DNA from 2 places in the Kitasatospora sp. NPDC002965 genome. Region 2 is predicted to be linked to the other one. Evidence: riboswitches for the same ligand, from Rfam matches in the RefSeq annotation. Region 2 holds a riboswitch; the other holds the start of a gene.
The links. Region 2 has a riboswitch for cyclic di-AMP ahead of ABZY91_RS08720 (transglycosylase family protein). Riboswitches for the same ligand answer to the same signal wherever they lie in the genome.

Region 1: it holds a riboswitch for cyclic di-AMP, as region 2 does, so the genes downstream of both, ABZY91_RS40280 (NlpC/P60 family protein) here and ABZY91_RS08720 (transglycosylase family protein) in region 2, are expected to answer to the same signal.

The regions. Positions count from the first base shown of each region.
Region 1 is NZ_JBEXNT010000219.1:779-8,237, reverse strand. Features, by position in the region: gene ABZY91_RS40280 (NlpC/P60 family protein) at 103-1,296, opposite strand; cyclic di-AMP (ydaO/yuaA leader) riboswitch at 1,307-1,459, opposite strand; gene ABZY91_RS40275 (NlpC/P60 family protein) at 1,824-2,867, opposite strand; gene ABZY91_RS40270 (NYN domain-containing protein) at 3,080-4,381, opposite strand; gene ABZY91_RS40265 (hypothetical protein) at 4,930-5,199, opposite strand; gene ABZY91_RS40260 (rhomboid family intramembrane serine protease) at 5,402-6,202, shown strand; gene ABZY91_RS40255 (Lrp/AsnC ligand binding domain-containing protein) at 6,244-6,525, shown strand; gene ABZY91_RS40250 (aminotransferase class V-fold PLP-dependent enzyme) at 6,554-7,459, opposite strand, start outside.
Region 2 is NZ_JBEXNT010000014.1:14,923-22,381, forward strand. Features, by position in the region: gene ABZY91_RS08710 (hypothetical protein) at 1-359, shown strand, start outside; gene ABZY91_RS08715 (hypothetical protein) at 497-2,716, opposite strand; cyclic di-AMP (ydaO/yuaA leader) riboswitch at 2,951-3,147, shown strand; gene ABZY91_RS08720 (transglycosylase family protein) at 3,134-4,477, shown strand; gene ABZY91_RS08725 (hypothetical protein) at 4,667-4,867, shown strand; gene ABZY91_RS08730 (LacI family DNA-binding transcriptional regulator) at 4,935-5,954, opposite strand; gene ABZY91_RS08735 (glycoside hydrolase family 13 protein) at 5,980-7,459, opposite strand, start outside.

The sequences.
Region 1 (7,459 bases), on a different contig from region 2:
TATTTGACCCTCAATCGGACATCAGCCCGAGCGGGGGAAAAGCCGCAGGCCCGGCCTCCCCTCGCGGGGAGACCGGGCCCGTACGGACCGCGTGATCGGGGATCAGAGGCGCACGATGGAGTTGACCGGCATGTTGGAGGCCGCCTCGTAACGCACCGACGCACCCGGCTTGGGGGCGTGGATGACCTGACCGCCGCCCACGTAGATGCCGACGTGGTGCCGGTCGCCGTAGAAGATGACCAGGTCGCCGGGCTGGGCCTGGGAGATGTCCGAGCCGATCCGGGTACCGGCGCCGGCCTGCGCCTGCGAGGTACGCGGCAGCGACACGCCCGCCTGGGCGTAGGCCCAGCCGGTGAGGCCGGAGCAGTCGAAGCTGCTCGGGCCGGTGGCGCCGTAGACGTACGGGGCACCGAGCTTGCTCTCGGCCGCGGCGATCGCGGCGGCGGCGCGCGAGCTGTTGGCGGCGGGCGCGGCCGGCTTCGGCGCCGCCGGAGCGGAGGAGGCCGGCGCGGCGGGCGCCTGGGTGGACGGAGCCTGGGTGGACGGCGCGCTGAGGTTGGTGCGGTCGTTCTCACGGGAGGCGCGCTCGGCGTCGGCCTTCGCCTTGGCGACCTTGGCGGCCTCGGCCTTGGCGGCGTCCGCCTTCGCCTTGGCCTCGGCGGCGGCCTTCTCCTCGGCCGCGCGGATCGCCAGGCGCTCCTGCTCGCTGAGGGTGTTGAACAGGTCCTGGGCCTTCGTCAGCTTGGCCTGGACCTCCTCCTTGGAGGTCTTCAGCTGCTGGGTGGTGGCCTCCAGCTCGCCGAGCTTGTTCTGGGTCTCGGTGCGGTCCTGGTCGAGCCTGCGCTGCTGCTCCTGGAGCTCCTTCAGCGCGCCGGACTGGGTCGAACCGGCCTGGTTCAGGGCGTCGGCCTGGTTGAGGAAGTTGTCCGGGCTGGAGGAGAGCACCAGCTGGACGGTCTGCGATATGCCGCCGGTGCGGTACTGCTCGCCGGCGATCTCGGCGAGGCCGCCCTGCGCCTCGGTCACCACAGCCTGCTGACGGGCCACCTTGTCCTGGAGGTCGCCGACCTGCTTCTGCAGCTCCTGCTGCTTGGCCTGGGCGCCGTTGAGCTTCTCGGTGGCGATCTCGGCCTGCTCGTTGAGCTGGTCGACCTGCTCCTTGACCTGGTCCTTGGTCGGCGTCGGGTCGGCGTGGGCGCCGGACTGCGCGGAAAGGGCGACGGCCGCGGCGGCGAGGCCGGTCATGATCGAGACCCGGGTGCGGCCGGCGGGCTTGGGACGACGATGGGACGCCACGAAGGCGGACTCCTTCTTCCTCATCCGCCTACCGGGTGAGCTGACGGGTTCGGGCGGAAGCGTGCCCTACGACGCCTCACCGGCCGCTCACGCGACCGACCTGGCGCCGATTCACCCCGGAGGAACGTGGTTCCCCGGCTCCACTCCACAGCGCCCCCGACTGCTGGGCTCTCACTCGGACGGGCGACTGCCCGTCCCGCTGTTTCACGAACTCGGCGGGAACCACCGCCGCCACCCGGGCTGGGTGATCGACTGTGCGGTGGTTCGAGGTACGACCCTAGTAACAGATCCGTGATCCGTTCAAATCCTTGTCGGAAAAAAGCTAGAAGAATACCGAAGTTCATTTGTGAATATGACCGGGTGTGACCAGCGCCGTACACGGAGCTGATCGTTCCTCACCTCGCGGTCGAACCGGCGGCCGAAACACCCGCGCCACCCCCGTTCGGAGGTGGCGCGGATCACAGGGCCTTCGGCGGGCCCGCGGGCGTGTCGTGGCGGACCGTCAAACGGCCGGACACCCCGGCGCGTCAGACGCGGCGGATCGTGTTGATCTTCATCCCGTCGGCCTTCATCACCTTGATCACGTCACCGGTGCGGGGCGCGTGCACCACCATGCCGTTGCCGATGTACATCGCGACGTGGCTGCGGTCGTCGCGGTAGATGATCAGGTCACCCGGCTGCGCCTCGGCGAGCGACGGCACCCGGGTGCCGTAGTTGCCCTGGGCCTGCGAGGTACGCGGCAGCGAGACCCCGGCCTTGCCGTACGCCCAGACCATGAGCCCCGAGCAGTCGAAGCTGTTCGGGCCGGTGGAACCCCAGCCGTACGGCTTGCCCTGCTGGGCCATCGCGAGGGCCACCGCGGAGCCGGCCATGCCGGAGGCCTTCGGGAGCTCACCCAGGTCCGGGCGCTCGGTCCCGCGCGAGGCGCGGTCGGCCTGCTGCTGGGCCGCCTTCAGGGCCGCACGGTCGGCGGCGCTGAGCGAGTTCAGCAGGTCCTGGGCCTCCTTGAGCTTCTTGTTCACCTCCGCCTTGGACTGGTTCAGGTCCTTGGTGGTGGTGTCCAGCGAGGCCAGGACGGCGGCCGCCTCGACCTTCTGCTGGTCCAGCCGGCGCTGCTGGTCCTGGAGCCCCTTGAGCGCCTCGGCCTGGCTGGAGCTGGCCTGCTGAACGCTGCTGGCCTTGTCCAGGTAGCCGGACGGGTCGGAGGAGAGCATCAGCTGGACCGACGGGTCGATGCCGCCGGTGCGGTACTGCGCACCCGCGACCTCGGCCAGCCCGGCCTGAAGCTGGGTCATCTGCTCCTGACCGCGGGCCACCTGGTCCTGGAGCTGGTCAGCCTGCTTGCGCAGCTGGTCGGCCCGCTCCTTGGCGCCGTTGAATCGCTCGGTGGCCTGTTCGGCCTCCTCCTGCAGCTGGTCGATCTGCGCCTTGACGTCGTCCTTCTTGGGCGACGGGCTCGGCGCGGCGTGAGCGGCGACCTGGGCGGAGAGAGCGACCGCGGTCGCAGCGGCCGCGGTGAGCACGGTGACTCGCGCGCGGCTCGGCTGCTTGGGACGGCGGTGGGAGGCCAAAAGACCGGCTCCTTCTTCCAATGGACTCACCTGAACGGGTGAGAATCCGGAAAATAGGTTTGACGCCAGACACTAGTGAAGATCCACGCTTTGCGCCACTCCCCCGTTGGCGTGAACCCGTCCCCCACTCCCTGACTTCACGAGACCCTCACATCGCCGCAATCCCGGCGCTGACCAGGCGTCATTCCCGCCCGCTCGGAACCGGCGCACGGCTACGGCCGGGCCAGCCGATTGAGCAGCAGAACGGAGGCTACAGGGCGCGCGCCCGCCTTCCGTACGCCCTCCGCGACCTCCCGGTCGGTGGAGACCACCACCACCGGGCGCCCCTGCGGCTCGGCCCGCACCAACCGGCGGATCAGCTCGTCCGCCGTCTCCCCCGTTCGGCTGAACCGCACCCGCACGCCGCGCGGCGGCGCCATGATCACCGGCACGTCCAGGTCCTGCCCGTCGAACACGCAGGTGACCTCCGCCTGGGTGCGCTGCGCCAGCATCGCCAGCCCGCCCAGCAGCCGGATCCGCTGCTGCTCCAACGGCAGCGTCGGGTAGCCCGTCTTGGTCACGTTGTAGCCGTCCACCACCAGATGGACCTGCGGGATCGCCAGCAGCTGGTCCAACAGCGCCGGGTCGTCCTCCGCCAGACCGCGCCGCGCCACGTCGTGCGGCGAGGCCGAACCCGGCACCACCGCCTCCACCAGGTCCGCCGGACGGATCTGGGACACCGGGAGCGCCAGCTCCCGCTGCAGCCCCTGGGCCGACTGGAGGACGGCGTCCAGCAGCAGCCGCAGCCGCATGTCCTCGACGCTGCGCCCCTCGCGGGCCGACCGGCGGCCCTGCTCGACGGCGGTCTCCAGCTCCGACACCCGGTGCCGCAGCCGCCGCGTCTCGCTCTCGCCGGCACTCCGCTCGGCCGCCGCCTGCGCCTTGACCGCCTCGAACTCGACGGCCAGCTTGCGGGTCTCGGCCTGCGCCCGGCGGGTGTCGCTCTCCAGCGAACGGACCTTCCGGCGCAGCGACTCGGCCTCCTTGCGGACGTCCTCCGACTCGCTCCGCTGCCGGTCGAGGTCGGCACGGGCGGCGGCCCGCACCTCGGCCAGCTCGGCCTGCAGCTTCTCCACCAGCCGGGCCGCCTCGGCCGCCGCACCTTCGGCGCCGGCCCGCTCGGCCTCCTCGCCCGCCTCCGCGACCAGGCGGCTCCAGCCCGCCGACCGGACCAGGTAGGCGGCGGCGGCCACGTCCATCGGATCGGCGGCACCCGGAACGGTGCCCGACTCCAGCGCCCGGACCAGATCGGGCTGGCCCAGCCGCAGCCGCTCCGCTATCCGCACGCGGAAGGCCGGCTCGGACTCCAGCGCGGCGGCCAGCGCGGTGGCCGCGTACTTGGCCCGACGGGCCGGGGTGAACTTGGCGTACTGGCGCAGCGACTGGGGCAGCTCGCCGAGCGGCAGCCCGCCGAGCGCGTCGGCGGCCAGGCCGACCACCCGTCGGCGCACCCCCTCGGGCAGCGGCCGGTCCAGCTTCTCGGCAGGCGTCTCCGCGGGCGCACCGGCAGGCGTCTCGGTGGGCGTCCCCGCGGGCGCACCGGCAGGCGTCTCGGTGGGCGTCCCCGCGGGCGCACCGGCAGGCGTCTCGGTGGGCGTCTCGGTGGGCCGTTCGTCGGACGGCTCCTCCGCCGTCGACGGCGTCAGCCCGTCACGGTCGCCCGTCCCACCGGCACCGGAGGGCCCGTCGTGCCCACCCTGCTCGCCCGGCCCGCCCGGCCCGTCGACGGCTGCCGCCGGTTCGTCACCGCCACCGGGCTCCTCACCGCCGGCCACCTCGGCCGCGGCGTCGGAACCGAAGGGAGCGGCCACGGCCGCGTCCGGCGCCTGCGCGTCCACAGCGGGCTGCTGCCCCTGCGGCCCGGCGGGCTCCTTCGCTGCGTCCACCACGTCCTCGGCTCCGATCCTGGTCCAGCGGGCGACGGCCGGCGGCCGGCACCCGCGTCACACCCCGTGCGTTCTCTCTGTATTGTCCCGTGCGGTGGACCGCCACGCCGTGTGCCGTCCACCGCACGGGCGGGGCATCAGCCCTGCTCGCCGACGGCCTCGGGCCCGGCGTCCGCCGCACCCGGGCGGGCGACCAGCTCGACCTGGTCCACCGCGTTGCACCAGCGGCATCGCACCGACTCGACGGTCTCGCTGAGGACCTGGGTCTCCTCGACCTTGGAATCGCCGGCCAGGTCGAAGTGGAGGAACTCGGTCACCCGGGCGGTGCGGGTGACGTCGAAACGGGTCAGGTTTCCGCAGAGCGTGCAGCGCCAGCGCGTCTCGGCGGTCAGAGCGGGGACAGTCATCGGGGGTCCTCTCGGGTGGTCCCTGGATGGGCTCAGGCGCTCCCCCCGGAGCCCCGGCGTCGGCGGCGGGAGGCGGGAAGGCCCGCCCCAAGCCTATTGCCTGGGGCAACCTTCGTGACCACCGGTCACGGCGATCACCGCCTTGGGCCACCTGCCGTAACGACGCGGTCCCGCCCGGTCCGCCGGAGGGATGCTTGGCGGCATGGCGATCCCGGTCCTCGACCACGCCGGTGCACGGGACGGCCGACCGGCCGCCGCCGCTCCGGCCGTCTGCTACGCGCTGATCGCGCTCAACACCGTGGTCTTCCTGTTCGGGCCCGCCGCCGGACTCAATCCGCTGTACGGGCGCGACCAGGCCCGGGTCTGTGCCGAGCAGCGCTACGAACAGCGCTGGGGGGCCGTGCCGGCCGAACTGCTGGCCGGGCATCCGCTCACCGCCGAACAGCTGGCCGAGGCCCCCGACCCGGTGCCCGGCTGCCCGGCCGCGCCGACCCCGGGGAAGCACCCGGCGCTCTCGGTGCTCAGCGCGCTCTTCCTGCACGGCGGCTGGCTGCACCTGCTGGGCAACCTGCTCTTCCTCCACGTCTTCGGCCCGACCGTCGAACGGCGGCTCGGCCGCCCCCGGTTCGTCCTCTTCTATCTGGCGGCCGGGGCGGTGGCCACCTACGGCTTCGCGCTCGCCGAGGCGCACACGGCGGACTCGACCCGGGTGCTGATCGGCGCCTCCGGGGCGATCTCGGCCGTTCTCGGCACCTACCTCCGCCTGCACCCGCGGGCCCGGGTCACCACGCTCGTCCCGCTGCTGCTCTTCCTCCCGCTGCGGTTCCCGGCCTGGCTGGTGCTCGGGCTCTGGTTCGCCCTGCAGTGGTGGTCGGTCCATTCGGCGGGGCCGGGGGTCGCCTACCTGGTGCACGTGATCGGCTTCGCGGCCGGCTTCCTCTACGCCTGCACCCTGGCCGAGCGCCGCCCCCGGGCCGCCCGCCGCCCGCGACCGTCCGGCTGACGCCCGATACGCTGGCGGCACCTCACAAAGGAGCTCGCACCGTGATCACCGCCATCGTCCTGATCAAGACCAGCGTCGACCGCATCCCGGAGATCGCCGAGGCGATCGCCGCCATCGAGGGCGTCAGCGAGGTCTACTCGGTGACCGGCGGGTACGACCTGGTCGCGATGGTGCGGGTGCGGCGACACGACGACCTCGCCGAGGTGATCCCCGGCCGGCTCAACAAGGTCCCGGGCGTGGCCCACACCGAGACCCAGATCGCCTTCCGCACCTACTCCCAGCACGACCTGGAGGCCGCCTTCGCGATCGGCCTCGACGCCTGACCCCGTCAGGCGCCCGGCCGGCGCTCCGTCAGGCTCCCCGACGGGTGTCCGCGACGCAACGGCCGCCCTCGTTGCGGTAGTTCCAGGCCGCCCCGTCCGTGACCAGGTCGCGGACGGCGGTCAGGAACCGGTCGATGTGCTCGTCCGGGGTGCCCGCGCCGAAGCTCACGCGGATCGCGTTCAGGCTGCGCTCGCCCGGCAGCGAGGGCTCGGGCGCACCGCACTCGGACGGCGCGACGTCCTCGTCGCCGAGCAGGGTGCGGAGCAGCGGGTGCGCACAGAACAGGCCGTCGCGCACGCCGATGCCGTACTCGGCGGAGAGCGCGGCCGAGAAGTGCGAGCTGTTCCAGTCCTGGACGACGAAGGAGAGCACGCCCACCCGGGCCGACTCCGGGCCGAACAGGTTGAGCACCTTGACCTGCGGGATCTCCGCCAGTCCGGCCTTCAGCCGCTCGACCAGCACGCGCTCGCGGGCCTCCAGCGCGTCGAAGCCGGCCTCGGTCAGGGCCCGGCAGGCGGAGGCGATCGCGTACGCGCCGATCACGTTCGGGGAGCCGGCCTCGTGCCGGGCCGGGCCGGTGTGCCACTGCACGGCGACCGAGCCGTCCTCCTCGCGGGCCACCGTCCGGGTGGCGCCGCCGCCGGCCAGGTACGGCTCGGCCGCGTCCAGCCAGTCGGAGCGGCCGGCCAGCACACCGGCACCGAACGGCGCGTACAGCTTGTGTCCGGAGAAGGCGATCCAGTCCACGTCCAGCTCGCGCACCGAGACGCGGTGGTGCGGGGCCAGCTGCGCGGCGTCCAGCACCACCCGGGCGCCGTGGCGGTGGGCGGTCCGGGTCAGCTCGGCGACCGGCCACAGCTCGCCGGTGACGTTCGAGGCGCCGGTGACACAGAGCAGCTTGGGGCCCTCGGGCGACTCGGCCAGCGCGGCGTC
Region 2 (7,459 bases):
CCGCCGGGATCACCGGCATGCTGCTGGCCGCCCGGCTGGCCGTGCCCGTCGTCCCCGCCGCGCTCGACCTGCCCGGCTCGGTGGCCGCGGCCGTCGCCCACCTCCGGGAGATGGGCTCGCAGAACCCGGCGCTGGCCCCCCTGGTGATCGGCCCGGAGGCGGACTCCGAGCTGCTCGCCACGGCAGCCGAGGAGTCCGGCTGCCCGTCGGCCGCCCCGCTGGGCGCGTACCCGACGGTGGGCCAGCTGATCGCCTCCACCTACCTGGCCACGCTGCCGGCCGTCGACTTCGAGGCGCAGGCCGCGGAGGCCGGGGACGTCGCCGCGGAGCCCTCCGGCGGACGGCACGCCGCCCAGTAGCGCGAGCCCGTCCGAAGGGGCCCGGAACGCATCCGTTCCGGGCCCCTTCGGCTGCTCGCACCGGCCGGAACGGTCCGGCCCCCCGCCCTCCGGCCGGACCGGGACCCCGCACCGCCGCCGCGGTCGCCGGGGCGGCCTCAGCGGCCGACCCGACTGGTGGGCGAGGCCGCGTCCTTCAGTTTCAGGGCGGGCAGCCGCACCGGCCGGGACTGCGCCGCGAAGGTGGCCACCGGCGCGGCGGCGGCGTTCCACTGCGGCTGCGCGGCGCCCTCCTCGTCCGGCTTGCGGACCTTGAGCACCTCGGTCTGCCCGGCCCGGCGCAACAGGATGTTCTTCGGCCGCACGGCCTCCGGGTCCAGCCAGAGCTCGTTGCCGCCGAACTCGCAGTCCAGCAGCAGCACGTCGTCCGGCTGCCCGTCCGAGGTGGCCCGGAAGGCCACGCCGGCCCGCCGGTAGCCGGTGAACCGGCTCCGGCTGAAGGTGACGGCCTGTCCGGCGAGTTCGTGCCGGGCGGTGGAGACGGCGAAGTCGCTCTGCCCGGCCGCGTCGACGAGCAGTCCGTCGAACACGGTGCCCTGGTCCCGGCCGAGCGAGTGCAGCGCCACTCCCCCGCCCGCGTTGCCGTACAGCACGCTCGCGGTGTAGTCGAAGTCGTTGAGGTAGGCGCCGTGCTCGATGCCCCAGCCGCCGTTGTGGTAGGCGGCGAACTCGGTGACCACGTGGTGCTGACGGGCGTTGAGCCAGACGAAGATGCCGTCCCGCAGGTTGTTGTGGGCCAGGCAGCGCTCGAAGGTCCAGACGCCCTCGCTGTTCTCCGGCCACTCGAAACCGGAGGCCCCGTCGGCGCCCTGGACGCCGACGGCCACGCAGTCCACCGCCTTGCCGCCGGTGCCCGCGCCGAGGTTGAAGCCGGTCAGCCGGTAGGCGCGGGGGTTGGGTTCGAGCAGGGTGCGGGAGGCGACGCAGGACTCGTAGACGATGTCGTCGGAGGGGCGCTGCGGGGTGCGGGTGTCCAGCGGCCCGTCCCACCAGTACGCGTCCTCCCAGGTCTCGTGGCTGATGCAGCTGCGGAAGGTGATGCCGTGACTGGCGTGCGGCACGTACGCGTGGCTGCCGGCGTCGCGGACGACCACGCCCTCGACGACGGTCCCGCGGGTGGCGTCGCCGAGCTGGTGGAAGTGGAGCCCGTACCGGCCGAGGACGGCCGCGGTGACCGGGGCGGTGCCGTCCTGCCCCCTCCAGGTCTCCTTGGTGTCGGCGCGCGGGCCGACCCAGCGCAGCGCGGCGTGCCGGACGTCGGCGCGCCGGGAGCTGGTGAGGTGGACGTGGGCGCGGCCCTCGGCGGTGCCCTCGACCCGGACGGTGCGGGTCAGGTTGAGCACCTCGGCGCCGACGGTGACGCCCCCTCCGGCGGCGACCAGGGGGTGGGCGTGCTTCAGCGGCGACTCCAGGGTGACGGTGGCTCCGCTGACGGACCGCACGGTGACGAGGTCGTAGTGGGCGGCGAAGCCCTCCTGGTCGGGCGGGCCGGTCGGGGTGACGGCCAGTTCGTCGCCGGGGAGCCAGCCGGCGGGCGGGGCGGACAGGGCCAGCTCGGTGCCGCCGGCCTTCAACTCGCGGTCGGCGCGGACCCACGCGGTCTTGGCGGCGCCGTCGAGCCGCAGGTAGCCGGCGCCGGTGACCCAGAGGCCCACGTCGGTGTCGACGACCTTCATGCCGTCCCCCTGGAAGCGCCTCTCGTCGACGGCGGGGAAGCGCAGGGTGTGGGTGTGGGTGCCGTCGGGGGCGAGGGCGAGGGCGCCGCGGATCTCGACGTTCCCGGTGGCGGCGAGGGTGAGGGTGCGGTCGGCGGCGAAGGTGAGGGCGCCGGTCGGCTCCACCAGCAGCGTGCCGACGGCGGCGTCGGTGTCGAGCAGCACCCGGTCGGTGATCCGCACGGTGCTTCTCGGGCCGGGCACGGCACCGCCCCAGCCGGCCGGGTCGGACCAGCGGCGACCGCTCTGGTCGACGGTGGGCGCGGGGGCCGGCTGTTCGGGCGCGGCGCCGACCGGAGCGGCCTCGGGGGACGCCCCACCGTGGCCTCCGGCTCCCGTCCGGTCCGCGCCGACGGCCGTGGACGATCCGGCGACGGCGGCGACCGGTTCGGTCGGGCCGCTCAGCGAGCGCCGCAGCACCTCCTCGCCACTGACCGCCGCGAAGGCGGTGCCGACGGCGAGCCAGCGCAGTAAAGTGCGGCGACTTAAGGGAGTTAGGGGCGGTTCGGGTGGGATGTCCGCTCTGCGATGCTTTGGCCTGCGATGCGCTCCGCGCGCCCGGCCGGTCGGCCGGGCGGGGTCCGGGTCCTCGTCCATGGCCATCGGTGCGTAGCCCTCCCCACGGGCGGCTGCGGCGGCGCCGGCGTCCTGCTGACGCTCTGAAGCATAGGCAGTTGCGTTGACCGCGACGGGCGTTGCATGAAATCGGTCATTTCTGATCATGAAGGACAGCCGCCCACCATGGATTTCGCAAACAGTGACGTGCCTCACACATGTTTGCGGTTTGAACGCGGCTCTGCTTAACGTGCTCCCCGTTCGTGGCCACACGGACCCAGCTCCCCTGCAACGCCGAGTCCTGCCGTCGGGTGCGCTGGAAGTACGAAGCACCACGGCAGGAGCGGGGGAACCACAGGTAGTTCGCCCAGGCCGGTCCCCGGACCGACCAGGGCTAGGGGTGAAGCCGCGTCCACAGCGCGGCCGGGCAACTCCAGCCCGAATCCGACAGCTCACCTCGCAGGCGTGGGAGAGGACCGCGTCTTCATGCTGCCCACCAACGGCACCCGCCTGTCCAGCCGCACCCGTCGCGCCATCGCCACCCTCGGCGTCGCGGGCATCGGCCTCACCATCCCCTGCCTCACCACCGGCACCGCCTCGGCCGCCTCCGTCGCCACCTGGGACAAGGTCGCCCAGTGCGAGAGCACCGGCAACTGGAGCATCAACACCGGCAACGGCTTCTACGGCGGACTCCAGTTCACCAGCTCCACCTGGACCGAGTTCGGCGGCACCTCGTTCGCCGCGCGCGCCGACCTCGCCACCAAGGACCAGCAGATAGCGATCGCCGAGAAGGTGCTCGCCGTGCAGGGCCCCGGTGCCTGGCCGGTCTGCTCGGTCAAGGCCGGCCTGACCAAGGGCGGCACCCCGGCCGCCGTCGACACCTCCACGGCCGCCGCCAAGCCGGCCGTCCAGACCCCGGCCCCGGCCGCCAAGCCCGCCGCCCAGCCGAAGGCCACGCAGCCCGCCGCGCCCAAGGCCGCCCAGCCGCAGGCACAGGCTCCCGCCGCCACCGACGCCGCCCGCCAGGGCGACGGCGGCCAGGACGGGCGCCAGTGGCGCCAGCAGACCGGCCAGCAGGGCGGTCAGCAGGGCGACCGGAAGCAGTCCGACGACTACACCGTGGCCGTCGGCGACTGGCTCTCCTCCATCGCCGACAAGAACGACGTCCAGGGCGGCTGGGAGCGGCTCTACGAGCTCAACCGCGCCACCCTGACCGAGGGCCCGCACAGCATCTACCCGGGCCAGCACCTGACCTTCGGCGACCGGGCCAAGGGCAACCAGGCCTCGGAGGAGTCCGGCAAGGGCTTCGACTGGTTCAACCGGGCCAAGGACGCGGGGACCGGCACCGCCACCACCGAGCCGGCCGCCCAGACCCCCGCCCCGGCCACCAAGCCGGCCGCCAAGCCCGCCGCCCAGGCCGAGACCCCGGCCCCGGCCCAGGCCGCCACCGGCAGCATGGCCGCCGCCGTCTCCTTCGCCCAGTCGAAGGTCGGCCAGGCCTACGTCTACGGCGGCACCGGCAACGGCGGCTGGGACTGCTCCGGCCTCACCCAGGCCGCGCTGCGCGCCGCGGGCATCACCGTCCCGCGCGTCGCCGCCGACCAGGCCGCCGCGTCCACGCACGTCTCGCTCGACGCCCTCAAGCCGGGCGACCTGCTGTTCTGGTCCAACAACGGCAAGGACTCCGGCGTCTACCACGTCGCGCTCTACATCGGTGACGGCAAGTACGTCGAGGCCGCCAACCCGAGCTCGGGCGTGCGGACCCAGACCGTGGCCAACTGGGCCCCGGACTTCGCCGGCCGGGTCTGACCCACGGCCGGGTCTGACCCGCGAAAGCCCGGGGCCCCCGGGGAGGAGCCAGGTCGCTCCCTCCCCGGGGGCCCCGGTGCGTCCCGCGCCGGACCGCCCCCGGGACCCCGCACGCCCCGCCCCGGAAGGTCATGGTCAAATCCGGCCGCACCAGGCATGCTGCTGCTCTGTCCCCGAGGAGGAGTCACCATGGCCCAGGTCACCGTCACGCTCGACGCCAACCTCGCGATCGACGCGATGATGCTGTCCGGCACGAAGAGCCCGCAGGACGCCGTCGAACTGATCCTCCGCGACTACCTGGACCGGGGGCGGCGCACCGAGACCCGGACCGGCGACGCCGCCGACGGCCACCGGGTCACCCCGGACCGCCCGGCCGTCCAGGAGGGCTGACCCGCACGACGAACGGCCGGGGTCCGGGAGCGGCCTGCTCCCGGACCCCGGCCGTTCGTCCGATCCGTCAGCGCGCGCCGGCGCCGGTCGAGCCGCGCATCACCAGCTCGGGCTGGAACATGAACTCCCCGCGCTGGGCGGCGTTTCCGCCGACCTCCTCCAGCAGGGCGTCCACCGCGGCGGTGGCCATCGCCTCCACCGGCTGGCGGATGGTGGTCAGCGGCGGCTCGGTGAACGCTATCAGCGGCGAATCGTCGAACCCGACCACCGAGACGTCCTGCGGCACCGTCAGGCCCCGCTGCCGGACGGCCCGTATCGCGCCGAGCGCCATCATGTCGCTGCCGCAGACGATCGCCGTGCAGCCCTTGTCGAGCAGCGCGCCGGCCGCCGCGTGGCCGCCCTCCACGCTGAACAGGGTGTGGTGGACGAGGCCCTCGGCCTCCTCCCGGGTGCGCCCGAGCACCTCGCACAGGGCGGCGGTGAACCCCTCGATCTTCCGCAGCACGGGCACGTACCGGCGCTGCCCGACGGCCAGCCCGATCCGCTCGTGGCCGAGTTCGGCCAAGTGCTGGACGGCCATCCACATCGCGGCCCGGTCGTCCGGCGAGATGAACGGCGCGTCGATCTTCTCGCTGTACCCGTTGATCAGCACGAACGGCACCCCGCGGCCGGCCAGCCGGGCGTACCGGTCATGGTCGGCGGTGGTGTCCGCGTGCAGGCCGGAGACGAAGACGATGCCCGCCACGCCCCGGTCGACCAGCATCTCCACCAGTTCGTCCTCGGTGGAGCCGCCCGGCGTCTGGGTGCAGAGCACCGGCGTGTAGCCGTGCCGGCTCAGCACCTGCTCGATCACCTGGGCCAGCGCGGGGAAGATCGGGTTGCTCAGCTCCGGGGTGATCAGCCCGATCAGGCCCGCGCTGCGCTGGCGCAGCCGGGTGGGCCGCTCGTACCCGAGCACGTCGAGTGCCGCCAGCACGGTCTGCCTGGTGGCGGCCGAGACGTTCGCCTTGCCGTTGAGCACGCGGGAGACGGTGGCCTCGCTGACCCCCGCCTGCGCCGCGATGTCTGAGAGTCGCGCCGTAGTCACGGTCCCAGAGCCTATTGCAACCACGTCAGACCGCCCACCAGTCGGTGCTGTCCGGTGCGAGCACCGTCTCGCCGCCGTCGATCAGCGGGTCGGCGCCGGCGGAGCTCAGCAGGAGCCGGCCGGGCACCGGTATCCGGACCGGGCCGGCGGTCGTGTTCACCGTGCAGACGAACGCGCCGCGGCGGAACGCCAGGGTGCCCTCCGGGCTCTCCAGCCACTCGACCCCCGTGCCGGCGCCGAGCTCGGCCCGGGCCCGGCGGACGGCCAGTGCGGAGCGGTACAGCTCCAGGGTGGAGGTCGGGTCGCCGGTCTGCGCCTCGACGCTGAGCCCGGCCCACTCGGCGGGCTGCGGCAGCCAGCTGGGGCCGCCGGCGGTCGGGCCGAAGCCGTACGGGGCCTCGGTGCCGGACCACGGGATCGGGACGCGGCAGCCGTCGCGGTAGCCGTCCTGGCCGGCCTTGCGGAAGAACGACGGGTCCTGACGGACCTCGTCGGGCAGGTCGGTGACGTCCGGCAGGCCGAGCTCCTCGCCCTGGTAGACGTAGGCGGAGCCGGGGAGCGCGAGCATCAGCAGGGTGGCGGCGCGGGCCCGGCGCAGGCCGAGCGCGCGGTCGCCGGCGGTGCGGATCTGGGTGCCGAGGCCGGGCGGGTTGGCGAACCGGGTGGCGTGCCGGGTGACGTCGTGGTTGGAGAGCACCCAGGTGGTGGGGGCGTCGACCGGGCACATCGAGTCGAGCGAGAGGTCGATCACCGCGCGCAGCTCGGCGGCGTCCCAGGAGGTGCCCAGGTACTGGAAGTTGAAGGCCTGGTGCAGTTCGTCGGGGCGGACGTAGTTGGCGGTGCGCTCGACGGTCGGGGTCCACGCCTCGGCGACGCCGATCCGCTGCCCCGGGTACTCGTCGAGGATCTTCCGCCAGCTGCGGTAGATCTCGTGCACGCCGTCCTGGTCGAAGAACGGCATGACGTCGTTGCCGAGCAGCCTGAGCTGGTCGGAGCCGCCGAGGTCGGGCAGGCCGGGGGCCTTCACCAGGCCGTGGGCGACGTCGATGCGGAAGCCGTCGACACCCATGTCCAGCCAGAACCGGAGGATGGAGCGGAACTCGTCGGCGACGGCCCGGTTCTCCCAGTTGAAGTCGGGCTGCTCCGGGGCGAACAGGTGCAGGTACCAGTCGCCGGGGGTGCCGTCCGGGTTCTCGGTCCGGGTCCAGGCCGGGCCGCCGAAGATGGACTCCCAGTCGTTGGGCGGCAGTTCGCCGTTCGCGCCCTTGCCGGGGCGGAAGTGGTAGCGGTCGCGCAGCGGGGAGGCGGGGCCCTCGCGCAGCGCGCGCTTGAACCACTCGTGCTGGTCGGAGGAGTGGTTGGGGACGAGGTCGACGATGATCCGCAGGCCCAGCCGGTGCGCGTCGCGGATCAGCGCGTCGGCGTCCATCAGGGTGCCGAACATCGGGTCCACCGCGCGGTAGTCGGCGACGTCGTAGCCGGCGTCGGCCTGCGGGGAGGCGTAG